3 regions of the Paenibacillus sp. MABNR03 genome follow, and region 1 is predicted to be linked to each of the others. Evidence: predicted binding sites of a transcription regulator. Region 1 holds the regulator's gene; each other region holds the start of a gene.
What was found. The regulator Rex, encoded in region 1, represses fermentation and respiration genes when NADH is low (regulators of the CRP and FNR family bind a similar motif). The targets are predictions, from matches to a motif close to TTGTGAAATATTTCACAA.
Positions count from the first base shown of each region.

Region 2: the regulator Rex is predicted to act here: its motif matches at 3,817-3,834, upstream of pflB (formate C-acetyltransferase).
Region 3: the regulator Rex is predicted to act here: its motif matches at 1,001-1,018, upstream of nirB (nitrite reductase large subunit NirB).

Region 1 is NZ_JBCIYR010000003.1:903,655-910,099, forward strand. Features, by position in the region: gene AAIH57_RS19400 (tetratricopeptide repeat protein) at 1-52, shown strand, start outside; gene dinG (ATP-dependent DNA helicase DinG) at 212-3,082, shown strand; gene AAIH57_RS19410 (redox-sensing transcriptional repressor Rex) at 3,281-3,934, shown strand; gene AAIH57_RS19415 (amidohydrolase) at 3,921-5,225, shown strand; gene AAIH57_RS19420 (DUF5590 domain-containing protein) at 5,269-5,799, shown strand; gene AAIH57_RS19425 (hypothetical protein) at 6,101-6,445, shown strand, end outside.
Region 2 is NZ_JBCIYR010000003.1:726,986-733,430, reverse strand. Features, by position in the region: gene AAIH57_RS18490 (ABC transporter substrate-binding protein) at 1-341, opposite strand, end outside; gene pflA (pyruvate formate-lyase-activating protein) at 604-1,353, opposite strand; gene pflB (formate C-acetyltransferase) at 1,475-3,733, opposite strand; gene adhE (bifunctional acetaldehyde-CoA/alcohol dehydrogenase) at 4,276-6,445, opposite strand, start outside.
Region 3 is NZ_JBCIYR010000003.1:374,927-381,371, reverse strand. Features, by position in the region: gene AAIH57_RS16880 (metal-dependent hydrolase) at 89-796, opposite strand; gene nirB (nitrite reductase large subunit NirB) at 1,107-3,536, shown strand; gene nirD (nitrite reductase small subunit NirD) at 3,613-3,939, shown strand; gene AAIH57_RS16865 (formate/nitrite transporter family protein) at 3,992-4,774, shown strand; gene AAIH57_RS16860 (YfbR-like 5'-deoxynucleotidase) at 5,047-5,676, shown strand; gene AAIH57_RS16855 (MFS transporter) at 5,914-6,445, opposite strand, start outside.

The sequences.
Region 1 (6,445 bases):
TATGGAAGCCTGCAGGCTGAACAGCGGACAACTGCAATATGGAATTAGCTGACTGTACTTGATCATGAAGTGCTTTTCAGCAGCATCAAGACGGTGTTTCCTCCTTTAACCTAGTGGAGGGAACACCGCCTTTTTTGTCAGTTAATTTTCAAATGCCCGTTTTTTTGCTATGCTGTAACATAGACTGAATGGAAGGGAATTGTACATTGCAATGAAATTTGCCGTATTGGATTTCGAAACAACCGGCACGCAGTCCGACGGTGAGATTATTCAAGCCGGACTTGCCATCATAGATCATGACTACAGCATAACTCAAATATATAGTTCTTATGTAAACCCGGGTGTTCCTATTCCGCCGTTTATTACGGGGTTAACCGGGATTACGGACGAAGATGTGGCGGACGCTCCCTCACTCGAAGAGATGATGATGGAGATGGTTCCGCTGCTTGACGATGTTGTCCTGGTCGGACACAACGTTGCTTTTGATTTTCATTTTCTCCAAAATGCGCTTGACCGATGTGGCTATTTGCCGTTCACCGGGCGTATTTTGGATACGATTGATTTTCTCAAAATCTCTTTTCCATCTCTCGGGTCTTATCAGCTTGGGTATGTATCAGCCGAGTTCGGATTTCAACACGACCGGCCTCATCAGGCTGACAGTGATGCTCTAGCAACTGCTTATGTACTGCTGAAGTGCCTGGACGAGCTGCGTGAATTGCCCTTGATTACCATACAGCGTCTCAGTGATCTGTTTGCTCCAGAAGACAGTGATCTGGGCTGGTTCTTCGACGGCATGCGCAGCGAGAAGGAAGCAGAGCCTATTCAGGATCTCGACGGACATACGTATTACCGTCAGCTGGCCTTAAACGTAAGTGACTGGACCGAGATTGGTGCACCACGCGATGAACGAGAAGGCAATCCGCTTGAAGGTATCAGTTTTGAACAGTATATGGATCAGGTCAGAAATAATCTGAAAGATACACTGGATCATTACGAAGAACGCGAGGCGCAGACGCAAATGTTCAGCAGCGTAAGACAGGCCTTGGACGAAGAAAAGCATCTGTTAATCGAAGCGGGTACAGGTACGGGGAAATCCCTCGGTTACTTGCTGCCTGCCATTTATGAAAGTGTGAAGCAGGAACGAAAAGTGATGGTTAGCACGCATACAATTAACCTGCAGGAGCAGCTTCGAGAGCGGGATATCCCTCTGCTCACCAAAGTAGTTCCTTTTCCGTTTAAGGCTGCTGTGTTCAAAGGACGGGGGCACTATCTGTGTCTGCGGAAGTTTGAGCACAAGATTAACAAACGGGAATTCGCCACACCAAAAGAAGACTATTTTACAGCGGCACAGATGATCGTCTGGCTCACCCAGACGGAAACCGGGGATGATGAGGAGTTAAACCTCAGCGCTCGCGGTGGGGATTTCTGGGAGACCGTGCAGAGTGAGTCTGAATCCTGTCTGGGACGCTCCTGTCCGTGGTTCAGAAAGTGTTTTTATCACCGGGCAAAACATGAAGCAGGTTTGTCTGATATCGTGATTACGAATCATTCCAAGCTGTTTACCGATGTCAAAGCAGCTCATCAGCTTCTGCCGGCTTATGACAGTCTTGTGATTGACGAGGCCCATCATCTGGAAGATGTTGCAGGCAAGCACTTGGGTCTTCATATGAAATATTTCACGTTGGTTCATACATTAACCCGATTGTTTAAAGATAGTCGCAATGGTCAGCTTCCCATGCTGCGAACTCAGCTGTCTGGTCATGAGATGTCGGCACAATGGGGCTCAGTGATTGACCAGATGTTCCCGCTTGCTGTTGAAGTCAAGGAAATGTGGGATCGGCTGAGTGAGGCTTTATTTAGCCTGCTGCCTGAGCGAAGTGATGCTTCTCCGGGAGAAACAGGACAGTTTTCACTCCGATTGAAGCCTTCGCAGAAACCGGCGAAGTGGCAGGAGCTGCAGGATTATGAGAACCAGATCTATGTCACGCTTGGTGACTTGATCCGTAAGGGAGACAAGCTGCTTCTGGAAGTCAAAGAGGATCAGGACGACTATCAATCGGATAGTCTGATTACGGACATTACAGGTTTGCTTAAAGACTTGGCAACGCTAAAAGAGAATCTTCGCTTTTTCATGCGGATGGATGATGCCAAAACAGTATATTGGATGGAGGCAAGCGGGCAATTCCGCAGCAAATCACTGCAGCTCTATGCCGTTCCTGTCGATGTCAGCGCACAGTTGAAGGACATGTTCTTCGATAAAAAGAAAAGCGTTGTTCTTACTTCGGCTACGCTCTCTGTGGATAAGTCATTTCAATTCATGATTGAACAGCTTGGCCTGCAGGAAGCGGCCGACAATAACCGTTTGCTGACGTCCATGCTGCCATCGCCATTCCGCTACCGGGATCAGGCTTTGCTGGTTATTCCGCGTGATTTTCCAAGCGTGAAGGGCAGTGTTGGTGATGCACACTTTGTGGACATGCTCGTGCGGTCTCTTGCCGAAACGGCTATTGCTACACGGGGGCGCATGATGGTGCTCTTTACTTCATACAGGATGCTTCGCCAGGTTTATGATCCGTTAAAAGAAGCATTGTCCGGTAACGATATCTCGCTGCTCGGCCAAGGTGTAGACAGTGGCAGCCGCTCCAAGTTAACACGTCGGTTCCAGGATGCCAAAGCTACGGTTTTATTGGGGACCAGCAGTTTCTGGGAGGGTGTCGATATTCCGGGGGAAGCACTGACTTGTCTGGCGATTGTCAGATTGCCTTTCCAGCCGCCGAATCATCCGCTGGTGGAGGCGAAGAGCGAACTGCTGCAGGAACAGAAAAAGAACCCGTTCATGAAGCTATCGGTTCCACAGGCAGTCATTCGTTTCAAGCAGGGATTCGGGAGGCTGGTTCGTACAGCCAAGGACAGGGGCATTGTCATCGTCTATGATACGCGGGTGATTGAGTCTTACTATGGGAAATACTTTTTATATTCATTACCCGGTCCCAAAATGGAACATATGCTGACAGAACAGATGGTTCCACGGATTAGCGAGTGGCTGGAAGCGCCTGCGCATGACGAACCTGCTGCAGAATAGGATGTAACGTCATTGCGCAATGAGGTCTTCTCGCTGTAAACTTTATTAGATCAACAAAGTGATGATTCATTCATGAAGCACTTTTAATTTTATACTTGATAAGGCATCTTGCATGATTTCATTCGGAAACGAAAACGGTTATGCAGGGTGCTCCATTTTTATTTATCTATCGTGGCCTTGGTAAGGGGGAGTTATGTAATGAAATCAGATAAAATTTCGGAAGCCGTGGTACGCAGATTGCCTGTTTATTTGCGATATTTGAGTGAACTGCACCAACGTGAGGTTAACACGGTTTCATCACAGGAGCTTGGACTCCGGCTGGATCTTAATCCTGCCCAGATTCGCAAAGATCTTGCATACTTTGGGGACTTTGGCCGCAAAGGCATCGGATACGACGTATCGTATTTGATTGAAAAAATTCGCCAAATTTTGAAGATTGATCAGCAAATCAATGTAGCACTGGTCGGAGCCGGTAATTTGGGACATGCTTTGTCCAATTACAATGCGTACCTTAAAGACAACATGAAGATCGTTGCTGTTTTCGATGCTTACGGTCCCAAGATTGGCAGTCAGATTAACAGCCTGAAGGTACAGCCAATGAATGAATTATCGGATTCGGTCAAAAAGGATAATATTCGCATCGGCATTATTACCGTACCGGATACCGAAGCTCAAAATGTAGCCGATCAGTTAATTGAATCCGGCATTGAAGCGATACTGAATTTTGCACCGACTATCCTCAAAACACCGCCGCATGTCCGTATCCATCATGCCGATTTTACAACGGATCTGCTTAGCCTTGCTTATTATCTGGAGAATGGAAAGGACGACGAGGAAGATGACGACAAATAGATGGGTAATTCATAACGGCAAATTTGCTGTTAATAGCGGTACGGAATGGAATGTGGTTTCAGGTTACATGGTAGTCGAAGAGGACAAGATTGTGCATATTGGTGAGACATTGCCGGATGGGGATGAGAACCTGCCGAAGGTTGATGGTAAAGGACTGGTCTTTTTGCCGGGTCTGATCAATACGCATGGTCATGCAGCCATGTCGCTTCTGAGAGGCCACGGGGACGATCTGGCCTTACAGGTATGGCTTCAGGAGAAAATGTGGCCTATGGAGGCGAAAATGACGTCTGAGGACGTATATTGGGGTACCTCCCTGTCTGTACTGGAAATGTTGAAAGGTGGCACAACGGCATTCCTGGACATGTATGACCATATGGACCAGGTGGCTAAAGTGGTGGAACAATCCGGTATCCGGGCTGCATTGGCACGTGGTGTAATCGGTTTGTGTTCCGAAGAAGAGCAAATGCGCAAACTGCAGGAATCGGCTGCCTTTGCACGCGAGTGGAACGGACAGGCTGGTGGCCGAATTACGACGATCATCTCACCACATGCGCCATATACATGCCCTCATGATTACATTGAAAAGCTTGTACAGGTTGCGCATGATCTGGATCTGCCGCTGCATACCCATATGTCGGAAACGCTTCGTGAAGTGGAGCAGAATGTGACGGATTACGGTCTCCGTCCTGTAGCCCATTTGGAGAAGCTTGGCTTCTTCTCACGGCCTTCTCTCGTTGCTCATGCGGTGCATCTCAATGATGAGGAGATTGAAATTTTGGCACGGCATGATGTCGCTGTCTCCCATAATCCGGGAAGCAACCTGAAACTCGCTTCAGGTGTAGCACGAGTTCCGGATTTGCTAAAAGCGGGTGTTACGGTATCCTTGGGAACAGATGGACCAGCGAGTAACAACAATCTGGACATGTTTGAAGAGATGAGACTTGCTGCGCTGATACACAAAGGAGTATCCGGTGACCCTACGGCTGTACCAGCAGGAGAGGCGTTGCTGCTTGGAACGGGTTATGGTGCCAAATCCATATTCCTGAACAATACAGGAGCACTTCAAGTGGGGATGAAGGCCGATTTTATTGCACTGAACATTGAACAAGCTCATTTCTATCCGCACACGGACCTCATATCCCATACGATCTACTCGGCTTCAGCCAAGGATGTAGAGCATGTATGGGTGGACGGCAAACAATTGGTGAAGCATGGGGAATGTCTTACAATGGATGAAGAGCGCATTCTGCGTGAGTCTCAACTTGCATTTGACGGACTGCTCGCCCGTTAATTTCAGAACGCAGCAGCGTCATAGGGGAAAGGAAGTTCGGCTTTTGAAAAGAAAAAAGAAATGGATATGGATCTCGCTGCTCATCCTGATTTTGATTCTGTTTGGACTTCAGCGCTTTTATATCTATATAACCCAGGACCAGCGCAATGAAGAAGCACTAGCTATTCAAGCGGCACAGGAGCAGCTGGGGATTACATCTTACGAGAATCTCCGAAAATACGTCTGGGGCCAAAAAGAAGGCGATGACAATATTTACTGGACCATGATGGCCAAAAATAAAGAGAATCAGGACATTGCCGTCTGGGTCAAATTCGATGCAACCAACAAACCTGTCACAGGGAATAACGCTGTGCACAGTGAGCTGCTGCAGAACGGGTTGTCTGAAGCACAGATTCGGAATCGATTCAGCTCTGAAGTTCCAGGCGGAGAGATTAAGCGGATTATGCCAGGAGTTGTCAATGGAATCTATGTGTGGCAAGTGTATTACAAAGACGATACGCATAACTACTATCGATTCTATCGTTTTAGCAATGGCGACCAAGTTGATTTGGTATATACCATTCCAAACAGCTAATCGAAATAACAGAACTTTTTCTTAGGTAATTTCTTCAAAGAACCGGCAGATGGAAGCACGTCTGATCCGGTTTTTTGGCGTATCCTGCGAATCATTCTGGATTTGAATAGTTAAAATTAATAATTTATTCATATTTTCGCCTTCGAAATTGTATATACGATGTGATATACTCAAATATGTATTCAAGGATACATCAAACAGGAATAAAACCTGTTGGGCACATCACAGGTCATTCGTACACAATTCATATTATGCCTATAAGCTATAGGGATGGGCTCAAAATTTGGGAGGGGAAACTCACTTGAAGCTAAAAGTATTGCCTATTGCTTTAACTGCCGTCATTTCAGCCGTTGTGTTGTTTGGAGGTTGGTTTGTGTATCGTCAAGTGGCCATGCAGAATCCGATTGAAAAAATGGTAACCCAATATGACGGGGTTAATGACGTTCACTTAACTATTAACCGTAATGACGTACAATTGAAACTTGATTTGCAGCCAGATGTGGATCTGGGCAGATTGGTTCAATATATTCAGAAAGAAGGACAGACACTGATCGGCACGCGTGCATTGAAATTGGACGTGGTGGATCATTCAAATGAAGCCCTGGAAAACTGGTGGGGCGATGCCATGTTTACTGTCGCTCAAGCG
Region 2 (6,445 bases), 180 kb from region 1:
CTGCCGAAGAGTTCGAATATATCCGGCGGATTGCCGGCAGCCATCTCTCCGCGAAGCTTCTCCTTGCGGTTCACATCGGATTCCACTCCGTCCAGAGTAAAGGTCAGATTGGGTACTTCACTCTCTACCTTGTCGACGACGTCCTGCAGTATGGCCAGCCTTTTCTGTTTATCCGCACCTACCTGGGTGTGGCGCAGCAGCATCTCGACCGGTTCCTTACTGGTCTCTGTGTCTGAGCCTGCAGCCCCTTGTGGACTTTCGTTCCCTGAGCCCGAACATGCAGCCAGCGTCCAGGATGTTACAAGCAGTAGTGAGAGCAGCATTATCATTCTTTTTTTCATCGTCGTTGACCCTCCTCAGCATATTGCACATTTGGTTTTACACTCTGATTATAAAAAGACGAAGCTCCCATCGTAAGGATGACAATTCATCAATGAGGGGATAAAATCCTTCACTGAACAGGCTCTCTTCGTTATCTTCATGTAAAATGCAATAAAAACAGCCTCTGCGACACGGGTCGCAAAGACTGCTTGGCTGATGGATCAATATATATTAGATGTTGATCAATGGATGGATCATTCGATGGATCTTTTGGTGGATTATCTATTTGGAACAAACCGTACCAGCTGTTTCCTTCCGGCCCTGTTCAATCAGGCGATACGCCCGTTCCACTTCTTCTTCGGTCGGAGAAGGTACACCGTCAAGTGGATATACCTTGCCTAGAGCCTGCCATTTGTAGATCCCCATCTGGTGATAAGGCAGAATTTCAAACTTTTCGACTCCGTTCAATGTACCGATGTAACGCCCCAGATTAAGAAGATCTTGCTCATCGTTATGAATGCCGGGCACGTAGACGTGACGGATCCACATTTTCCGACCATGATCCGATAACCACCGAGCCATACGGAGCGTTCTTTCATTTGATTTCCCGGTAAGCTTGATATGCTTTGCATCATCAATATGCTTCAGGTCCAGCATCACAAGATCAGTATGATCCAAAAGGTCAAGAATACGATCCGGTTCATTGTAACCGTTGCTGTCCAAAGTTGTATGCAGCCCCCACCGCCGCTTTACTTCTTTGAAAACCTGGGCAACGAAGTGAGCCTGCAGCGTCGGTTCCCCTCCGGATATGGTAAGTCCGCCTCCTGAGCTGCGATAGTAGGTCAAGTACGGTTCAATTTCCGCGAGAACTTCTTCCACGCTCATATCCCTGCCTCCATCAAGCGCCCATGTATCCGGGTTGTGGCAATATTGGCACTTCAGGTGACATCCCTGCATAAAAAGCACGAAGCGGATGCCGGGGCCGTCAACCGTCCCGAAAGTTTCGAGTGAATGTATATGTCCGTTTACCATGCTGCCTCTTCCTTTCTTATCCGCATCCGCTGTGCGTTTATGTTGTCACTTCGATCCAAAGCCCTGGCCTCACGAAGTCCTATGAAAGCGACTTCGATACGGCCACGACTTCATCTTCCTATTACATCGAACCGTGGAAAGTACGGTTGATGACGTCGAGCTGTTGTTCACGCGTCAATTTGATGAAGTTTACGGCATAGCCCGATACACGTACTGTCAATTGTGGATAATTTTCCGGATGCTCCATGGCATCAATCAGCTGCTGACGATCAAATACGTTCACGTTCAGATGGTGAGCACCTTGACCGAAATAACCGTCCATCATGGCAACCAGATTGGATTTGCGGGTATCGGACTCTTTTCCGAGCGCTTTAGGTACAATCGAGAACGTGTTGGAGATCCCGTCAAGACTGTGTTCGTAAGGCAATTTGGCTACAGAGCCCAGAGATGCCAGTGCACCTTTTTTGTCACGGCCGTGCATAGGGTTCGCCCCTGGAGCAAACGGCTCGCCTGCTTTACGTCCATCCGGTGTAGTACCGGTTTTTTTGCCGTATACCACATTGGAAGTAATGGTCAAAACGGATTGCGTTGGAACGGCATTGCGGTACGCTTTGTGTTTGCGAATCATGCCCATGAAGCTTTCCACCAGTTCAACCGCGATGCTGTCGACACTGTCTTCGTTGTTTCCGTAACAAGGGAAGTCTCCTTCGATTTCAAAATCAACGGCGATTCCTTGCTCGTTACGAATCGGTTTAACTTTTGCATACTTAATTGCACTCAAGGAGTCGGCAGCAACGGACAGGCCAGCAATACCACAGGCCATGGTACGTACGATATCACGGTCATGCAGAGCCATTTCAATGCGCTCGTAACTGTATTTGTCATGCATGTAGTGGATGACGTTAAGGGTGTTCATGTACAGTTTAGCCAGCCATTCCATCATCGGTTTGAAACGTTTCATGACCTCATTGTAATCCAGCACTTCGCCTGTAATTGCCGGATACTCCGGTCCGACCTGTGCTCCGGATTTCTCGTCACGGCCACCGTTGATCGCATACAGCAGAGCTTTCGCCAGATTCGCACGGGCGCCAAAGAACTGCATTTGTTTACCGATCTTCATGGCCGATACACAGCAGGCAATACCGTAATCGTCACCGTAGATTGGACGCATCAGATCATCGTTTTCATACTGGATGGAGCTGGTTTCAATCGAAACTTTCGTACAATATTGTTTGAAAGCTTCCGGAAGTTTGGTGGACCAGAGTACAGTCAGGTTTGGTTCCGGTGCTGGCCCCAGATTGTGCAGCGTGTGCAGGAAACGGAAGCTGTTTTTCGTTACACGCGTTTCTCCGTTCACGGACATTCCGCCAATGGACTCGGTTACCCACGTTGGATCACCACTGAAGAGCTCGTTATAGTCTGGTGTACGCAGGAATTTGACGATCCGCAGTTTCATGACAAAGTGGTCAACCAGTTCCTGTGCCTGTTCCTCAGTCAGATTACCTTCCTGTAAATCACGTTCAATGTAGATATCCAGGAACGAAGATACACGTCCAAGGGACATGGCCGCGCCGTTTTGTTCTTTGATTGCAGCGAGATATCCAAAGTACAACCACTGGAATGCTTCTTTCGCTGTTGTAGCCGGCAGGGAGATATCAAAACCATGCATTTCACCCAGCTGCTTCAATTCCTGCAGTGCTCGAATCTGTTCGGATAACTCTTCACGCAGACGGATTACGTCTTCATCAATCACATCCACTTCGAGTGCGTTCAGTTCTCCTTTTTTGGCACGAATCAGGAAGTCTACACCATAAAGAGCTACCCGGCGATAGTCACCGATGATCCGTCCGCGGCCGTAAGCATCCGGCAGACCTGTAATGATTCCGGCTTTACGAGCTGCACGCATTTCGGATGTGTAAGCATCAAATACACCCTGATTATGTGTTTTGCGAATATTGGTAAATATATCAATGACTTCTTGAGGCATTTCGAAGCCGTATGCTTGACATGCATCAATCATCATGCGAATTCCGCCTGTTGGCTGAATGGAGCGTTTGAATGGAGCATCGGTTTGCACACCGACGATCTGTTCTTTGGATTGATCCAGATACCCTGGTTGGTGAGATACGATCGTACCCGGGGTGTTTACGTCCACATCCAGTACGCCGCCGTTGTCCCGTTCTTTTTTGGTCAGATCAGATACGATATCCCACAGGTCTTTGGTGTTCTGCGTTGCCCCTGCAAGAAATGCTTCATCCCCGTAATACGGAGATAAATTATGTGCCAGAAAATCATTCACATCCACGGATTTGGTCCATGTGCCTTTCGTAAAGCTTCTCCAGCCTGTTTGTTGTTTGACATCTTTTTCGATCACCGACATAGTAATCCCTCCACAAAATTTGGATTTCCGGACACATGACAGGGTACATCAATCGTCTCATCTGTGCCCAGAGCCGCGATTAAATGTGAACATTTTCACATGTAAGCCGGAACATGTTCTCTCTACTTGGTAACCGGAACCGCGGGATGGATGTTTTTCTTACATTTTCAGTATACGTCTTCCGTGTTTCACCATCTGTGATTTTTGTCACAAAGTCCGTGAACTACCTCACTCCACCGTTGCTGGATCATGGTGAAGGTAAAAGTTTACACCGGATTACTGCGTGGCAGAACAACCTTCCAATCGCTGTTATCCCCAGATTTTTTCATTCCCTTTTCAAAGGGAAAAATCCGGGAATAAACGCGAACGCTTCGCTTTTACAGGTTATTTCTGCCCCTCCGTTGTCGTGTAAATTGTTAAATTCAACGGATCCCAAAGGATTCCGTCATCGACCAAAGACGGCAATTGGGGCTCCCCTTTTGGGGAACCCTGCACCTATTGCCTTAACCTCAAATTAATTGTTTTCTATTTTGGACTATGGTTTATTCAAAACGTCCGTAGAACGCATTCCGGTAAACGTCGGCCAGTTCAGTCACCAGCGGCAGTTTCGGATTAGCTGTTGTACATTGGTCTTCGAATGCACGATCGGCCAGATAGTCCACGTGAGCTTCAAAGTCTTTTGCATCGAATCCGATTTCCTGGAACGATTCCTCAATGCCCAGTGTTTTGTTCAGTTTGCGAATCGCATTGATGAGGCTGTTCACCCCTTCTTCCGTGGTACGTGCAGGCAATCCCAGAATGCGGGCGATTTCAGCATACCGCTCATCTGCTACAAAGTGCGAATATTTCGGGAACGAAGCAAATTTGGTCGGTTTTTTCGCGTTGTAACGAATGACGTGCGGCATCAAGATCGCATTGGTACGTCCGTGTGCTGTGTGGTACTGACCGCCCCATTTGTGCGCCAAGCTGTGGTTGATTCCCAGGAATGCATTGGCAAAAGCCATACCGGCAATCGTTGATGCATTATGCATTTTCTCACGTGCCAACTTGTCACCTTGCAGCGCCGATTGCTCCAGGTATTGGAATACCAGCTGGATGGCTTTGATGGCCAGGCCATCCGTATAATCATTCGCCATGACAGACACGTAGGCTTCGATCGCATGAGTCAGTACGTCCATACCTGTATCGGCTACGGCAGTTCTAGGGAGCGAATATACAAATTCTGGGTCTACAATCGCTACGTCTGGCGTCAGCTCGTAGTCTGCGAGCGGATATTTGGTGTTACCCAGATTTTTGTCTGTGATTACGGCAAACGATGTGACTTCCGAACCTGTTCCCGACGTTGTCGGAATGGCGACGAATTTGGCTTTGGATCCAAGGCGTGGATATTTGTAGATCCGTTTGCGGATATCCATGAATTTTTGCTTCAGATCGTTAAAGTCTGTATCCGGATATTCGTAGAACAACCACATGGCTTTGGCGGCATCCATTGGCGATCCACCACCAAGGGCGATAATGCAGTCCGGCTGGAAGCGATGCATCATTTCCGTACCACGGTCCACCGTCGTTGTGGATGGATCCGGCTCGACATCCGAGAATACTTCGATCGCAACCGGCATTTGGCGTTGACGAAGATAATGCTCTACTTTTTCCACATAGCCCAGTTTGACCATCATCGCATCTGTAACGATCGCTACGCGAGTAATATCAGGCATTTTGGCAAGATACTGTGTTGCTCCTTTTTCGAAGTATACTTTGTTTGGCACTTTGAACCATTGCATATTCACGGTACGGCGAGCCACCCTTTTCACGTTGATTAAGTTCACGGCAGTTACATTCGAAGAGGTCGAGTTACGTCCATACGAACCGCATCCCAGCGTCAGTGATGGCATGTTGGTATTGTAAATGTCCCCAATGGCACCGTGTGTGGATGGTGAGTTCACAATAATCCGTCCGGTTTGCAGACGATCCGCGAATTTATTGATGACTTCTTCGTTATTTGAATGGATAACCGAGGAGTGACCCATGCCGCCAAAAGCAACCACTTCTGCTGCACGCTCAATGCCTTCAGCTGCTGTTTTTACTTTATAACAAGCCAGTACCGGACTTAGTTTCTCGGCAGACAGCGGGAACTTGGTTCCAACACCTTCAATTTCTGCTACAAGAATTTTGGTGCCAGCCGGAACCTCGATCCCGCACATTTGCGCGATGGTGGACGCGGATTGACCAACGATGGCCGGGTTAACCGCACATTTCTCGGCATTGATGGCGCCTGCTGTCAGTTTCGCAGCCTCATCCTTGTTAACGAAATAACAACCGTTCGCAATCATTTTCTTTTTCACCTGATCGAAGATCGGCTCTTCAATGATGACTGCCTGCTCGGAAGCGCAGATCATGCCGTTGTCGAATGATTTGGACAAGATCAGATCTGTGACCGCCTGATTAATATCCGCAGATTTTTCGATAAAGCAAGGTACGTTTCCTGGTCCTACGCCGAGTGCCGGTTTACCGCAGCTGTACGCTGCACGTACCATCGCTGATCCACCTGTCGCCAAAATGAGTGCCACATCGTTATGATTCATCAGTGCGTTCGTACGATCCATGGAAGGATCATCAATCCATTGAATACAGTCGGCCGGAGCACCATGCTTCACGGCTGCTTCGAGCAGAATTTTGGCAGCTTCGCGGCTGCAATTCTGTGCTGATGGGTGG
Region 3 (6,445 bases), 530 kb from region 1:
AATTTAAGTTTTAGGTTTAGAGGGATATATTTAAAACGCCAGTCCATTCAATCTGGACTGGCGTTTTTGATATGCAGCACATGCTCCGTTACAGAAATAGCGGTGAAAATGCTATCCAGGCCAAAATTAAGGTCAGTACGATACACACATTTTCTACAACAGCCCCGTGCTTGGTGCCCGTACTCATCAAATTTGCTCGTATCCGCCACTTGAGTGGCGGAAACGGACGAATTCCGCGATTCGTCAACGAGTCTGCAAGCAGATGCATGGCATAAGCTATTCCTCCAGCTACCCAGATCTCCGGACCCTGCTGATGCGTTGTACTGTATAGAAGTCCTCCCCACACTGCCGTTCCATACACAGTATGGGTTAGCCCTCGATGGGTTAGCGTTGTACACAACATGAGCAGACTTCCCGCGATCAGGTTCCATGGGGCGAATGCATGACCATAGAATACAAGCCCCAGTCCAATAACAAACATCAACACTTTGCGAAGTGAACGGGACGGCAGGAAAGAGACCAGCCCAACCAAAATGGCGAGCAGCAGATTCCAAGGCTTGGCCTGTACATAAAAGTACACAAATACAGCGGTGGGCAGCAAAATGGTTTGCAGCAGCCTGATCAAACTATTCGGCAATGCCTTGGATACCAATAAGGAATTCGGTTCATCAATGTCCGGCAGCAGCGAACCAATCAGCGCAACCGTAACTGCCGGAGCAGTCACTTGCATACCCATTAATTGCAGCACAGATAGCGAAACGCCTGTTCCAATAATCAGGTGGGATCTTCCCATCATGATGCGAAAACTTCCTTTCGAAGAAATAGGGAACGTCATACCCCACTCACGATGTTACAACGAAAACAAAAAGAGAACAATAGTTCGTATTTCTTATTTTATTTCAATCCCCACCCTAACGTCTCCTCTAGTCCATACTTTAAATAAAAAACGGTTTCCGTGACGGGGCTCACACTTTTTTATTTGTGACACTTATATCGTTCTTAGTGAAATAAATCACATTAAGTGTCAGCAATCCACGGTATGATTCAAATATAAACCACTACAATTGTTGGTATTGTCCAGTGTCTAACCAAGGAGGCTTACACACATGAACGGAAAAAGAGAAAAACTTGTCGTGATCGGCAACGGTATGGCCGGCATCAGTACAGTTGAACAAATTTTGAAATTGACTTCAGGCTTTGACATTACGGTCTTCGGCACTGAGCCCTATCCCAATTATAACCGGATCATGTTGTCCTATGTTCTGGAGGGCAGCAAAACCATTGATGATATCGTGCTTAATGATCTGCACTGGTATGAAGACAATGGCATTACGCTTCATACCGGGACAACCGTGTCCCATATTGATGCAGACAACCGGGAAGTTGTCACGAACGAAGGTACACGGGTGCCATACGACAAAATCATTATTGCCACGGGTTCCAGCTCCTTCATTCTTCCGGTTCCCGGTCATGACAAAGAAGGCGTTGTGGGATTCCGGGATATTGCCGACTGCAATATGATGCTCGAAGCAGCCAAGCAATATAAAAAAGCGGCAGTTATCGGCGGAGGACTTCTCGGACTAGAAGCAGCCAAAGGACTGGTGCAGCTCGGCATGGACGTCACTGTCGTACATCTCATGCAGGACTTGATGGAACGCCAACTCGATCCTCAAGCTTCAGCCATGTTAAAAGCAGAACTGGAGCGTCAGGGCATTCGTTTCAAAATGGGTGCGCAGACGGCTGAACTGATCGGCGGGGAACGTGTAGAAGGTCTCCGCTTTGCCGATGATACCGTACTGGATGCAGACTTTGTGGTTATGGCCGTAGGCATTAAGCCCAACACGATTGTAGCCCGTGAAAGCGGCATGGAGGTTAACCGGGGCATCGTCGTCGATGACTACATGCAGACCTCGCTGGAGGGCGTATATTCCGTCGGGGAATGTACCGAACACCGTGGAGTATGTTACGGCCTTGTCGCTCCGTTGTTCGAACAAGGCATGATTCTCGCCAAGCATATCTGCGGTGTAGAGACTGCTCCGTATGAAGGCTCTGTCGTATCTACCAAATTAAAAATTTCAGGTGTGGACGTCTTCTCTACAGGCGAGTTTCTTGATAGTCCGGATCATACAGTGATTAGCCATAAGGATGACTGGAAACGGACTTACAAAAAAATTCTGCTGCGAGACAATGTCATGGTCGGTGCTGTGCTCTTTGGTGACGTCACCGACTCTGCCGAATTGCAGAAGCTGATCAAACAAAAAACCGAAATGACAAATGACCTGTATGCTTCGCTGATGGGTACGGGCTGTGGTGGCCACAAAAAAGCCGCTTCTGTTGAAACGATGGCCGAGGACGAAATTGTGTGTGGATGCAATGGTGTAACCAAAGGAGCCATTGTCGATGCCATTACGAATCAGGGACTGAGCAGCGTTGATGAGATCAAAGCCTGCACAGGCGCAACCCGTTCATGCGGCGGCTGTAAACCGGTGGTAGAGCAAATTTTGCAATACGTACTGGGAGACAACTTCACAAGCGGTGCCAAACAGGGCATCTGTGGATGCACCTCGCTCAGCCGGGATGAAATTGTGGCCGAAATCAAACAAAAAGGATTGCAGACAACCAAGGAAGTCATGAATGTCCTGGGCTGGATCCAGCCAGAGGGCTGTTCCAAATGTCGCCCGGCGATTAACTACTACCTCGGCATGATTGCACCGGATACGCATGAAGACGAGAAAGAGTCCCGTTTTGTCAATGAACGCATGAACGCCAATATCCAGAAAGACGGCACCTATACGGTGGTACCGCGCATGTATGGCGGAGTGACCACGCCGGAAGAACTGAAGCGCATTGCAGACATTTCGGTCAAATACGATGTTAAAGCGGTCAAGGTTACCGGCGGTCAACGCCTCGATCTGATCGGGGTCAAAAAAGAGGATCTGCCGCAGGTATGGGCCGAACTGGATATGCCTTCAGGTTACGCATACGCCAAATCGCTGCGAACAGTCAAAACATGCGTCGGTTCCCAATTCTGCCGCTTCGGGACCCAGGACTCCATGGCAATGGGAGCCCTGCTTGAGCGCAAGTTCGAACGTCTCGATCTGCCTGCCAAATTCAAAATGGCGGTCAATGGCTGCCCGCGGAACTGTGCTGAATCATGTACGAAAGATATCGGTATCGTCGGTAATGATGGAGGCTGGGAGTTGTTTGTTGGCGGCAACGGCGGGATTAAGGCGAGACTTGCAGACTCTTTATGCAAAGTGAAAACAGATGAAGAACTCATCGAATTATGCGGTGCAATTATCCAATACTACCGCGAGACTGGAAACTATCTGGAGCGCACCTCGGAATGGGTAGAACGTATCGGTCTTGAGCAGATTCGTTCAGTAGTGGTTGATAATCTGGAGGAACGCAAAGCATTGATGGACCGCATTGAATTTGCCCTGGGCCATGTAGAGGACCCATGGAAAAAAGCACTTCGAAATGAAGAAGGCCAAACCAAACTGTTCCAGGGTATTGAAGTGTCGGCTCGTCCATAAGGAAGCAAACTTCTTCACAGGACAAATATCATTGAAATCTGCAGGATGAACCTGCCATAGAAAAGGAGCAGTCCATATGACAACCAAACAATCAGGCACCTATTTTCCGGCGGGAGAAATTGATGAATTTCTTCCCCGGATTGGGCGGGTGGTAGAAATTGAAGGCCGGCAGTTGGCTGTCTTTCGCGCATCGGATGGTACCGTATTCGCTGCCGACAACCATACCCCCCACCCTAAGGGCGGGCCGCTCGCCGAAGGAATTGTATCCGGCCACTATCTATACGATCCGCTGTACGACTGGAAAATTGACTTATGTACAGGTCAGGTACAGGCGCCCGATAAGGGGCAGGTTGAAATGTTTCCGGTGAAGATCGAAAACGGGCAGGTCTGGATCGCTGTGTAGCCAGCTCCATAAGTAAAACCTAGATTGATGCACAATAATGGAGGAGACCGTGATGTTTACACCAGGTGTGGAAGGAATTATTGAAGCTGCCGTAAAAAAACGGGATCAGATGAATGCCAGCTTGCCGCGTTACATGGTGGCAGCCTTAATGGCAGGCGCCTACGTGGGCCTGGGAATTATTCTGATCTTTAGTATCGGCGCACCGCTGCTTGCAGCCAAGTCGCCATTGCAAATGATGCTGATGGGCATGTCCTTTGGACTGGCCCTTACCCTCGTCATTTTTGCAGGATCGGAATTGTTCACAGGCAACAACATGTTTTTCACCATGAGCACACTGGCGGGCCGGACTACTGTCCGTGATACGCTCAAAAACTGGGGGCTGGTGTTCCTCGGCAACCTGATCGGCGCCATCCTGCTCTGTCTGCTGATTGTGGGCAGTGGTCTGTTCAAAACAGCTGGACCGGAGCATATCCTGTTTGCCGTATCGGCCAAAAAGATGGCTGCACCCGTTACCGAACTGTTTTTCCGCGGCATACTCTGTAACTGGCTTGTCTGTCTGGCCATTTGGATGGCGGCCCGTTCCAAAGAGGATATTGCCAAACTGGTCCTGATCTGGTGGTGTCTATATGCGTTTATCGCCAGCGGATATGAACACAGTGTCGCCAATATGACGCTCTTATCGCTATCCTGGCTGCTGCCCAATCACCCCGATACGATCACACTGGCAGGTTGGCTGCACAATATGATTCCAGTCACACTGGGTAATATCATCGGTGGTGCCTTGTTTGTTGGCATGGCATATTGGTTTATTTCACCAGTAAGGAAGAAAGCTTGACATCATATCGTGATTTCCCATAAATCTTGAATAACCAAAAATATTAATAAACCAAAGGCCATCATGGATTATGCTGAATATAAGTTCAGTAGACATGATGGTTTTTGGATTGTTCGAAGAGTATCACCCTTCTATTTCGCCCACTCGAATACGAATGTCCTGCCCCTTATACAGCTTTATTTTTACCTTTTCCGCATACATCGTTAATCCATGGTTAACATAACTAAAGTATAGTCAGTTCATACCCAAACCAACAAAGGATGATTGCTTAGATGGGAATTCATACGTACTTCAGGTCGCTGAACGATCTTGAACGCATTATTCGGACGCCGGGCAAGTTCAAGTTCGAAGAACACTGTGTGTCTGCTCATTCCTGGAAAGTGGTCCAGTATGCCAAGACACTGGCAGATATTGAAGAACAGCACGGAGTAAGCATCGACTGGAAAAAGCTATACGAAATCACCAGCAGCCATGATTATGGCGAAATCTTCATTGGTGACATCAAGACGCCAGTCAAACATTACTCATTGGAGCTGCGTTCCATGCTGCTGCATGTTGAAGAGGCCATGGTAGAACATTTTATCAACGAAAATATCCCTGAAGAATTCAAGGACATTTTCCGCAGGCAGCTGCGAGAAGGCAAAGACGACACTGTAGAAGGACTAATCCTTGAGGTCGCAGATAAAATGGACCAGGTATATGAAGCCTTCGCGGAACTGCAGCGTGGCAATACAGAGAAAGAATTCATCGTCATGTACCGCTATGCACTGGTCAAAATCAAAAATATTGACCTCCACTGTGTGCGCTATTTCCTGAACAACATTCTGCCCGACATTATTGAGGAAGGCATTCGCTCCCCGTTCGATATCCGCAAAATAACTGAAGAAGCTTTGTCCCAGTAATCCATTCTGAACCATCTTGGTTCACCTGATCCGGGGGACATGGCTTTTTTCGTTACTGTGGGTGCTACCGATACTCGCTGGATATAAACCTGTTTTACTATTTAAAACACGGGCGAATTAATGGAAATTGCTGTATCCGACGGCTTGACCTATAGCCTTGATATTGATATCCCCTTGCGTTACAGCATGCGCTTCGCCCCATTTAAATGAAGTTGCAGCCAAATAATTAGTTTCGAATTAATCGTGTACCAACCCGGTAGAATCCGGCTGAGTAATGTCGATACGTTGCTCTAGTGATCTGATCATATTCAACCGGGATGTGATTATAGCGATCAGAATAACAAACAGACCGGCAATGATGAACAGAAAGCCAATCCCTCTTCCCGGTCCAGTTCCAATGATATGACCAACAGAAGACGCCAGCGGTCCACCCTCCAGCATCAGCGGGTTAAACACGTGATCTGCCAGAAATCCGGCTAAACTATACGCGATGATGAACCCGAGCTGTGACAGGATACCAATAATCCCCCATACTCTTCCCTGCTTCTCGTTGGGGATATTATTACGTACCAACACATCCGCGCTCATATTGACAAACGGCAGTGATGACAGAAACAGAATGCCTGCGAAGATAATAAAATATTTGTTGGTCGAAACCCCGAGAAGCGAAAAGGACAATCCGCACATGATTAACCCCATAACAAGCACAGTTGCGTATTTCTTCGTCATCGTAAATATACCAATGCACAAACTGCTAATCAGCATGCCA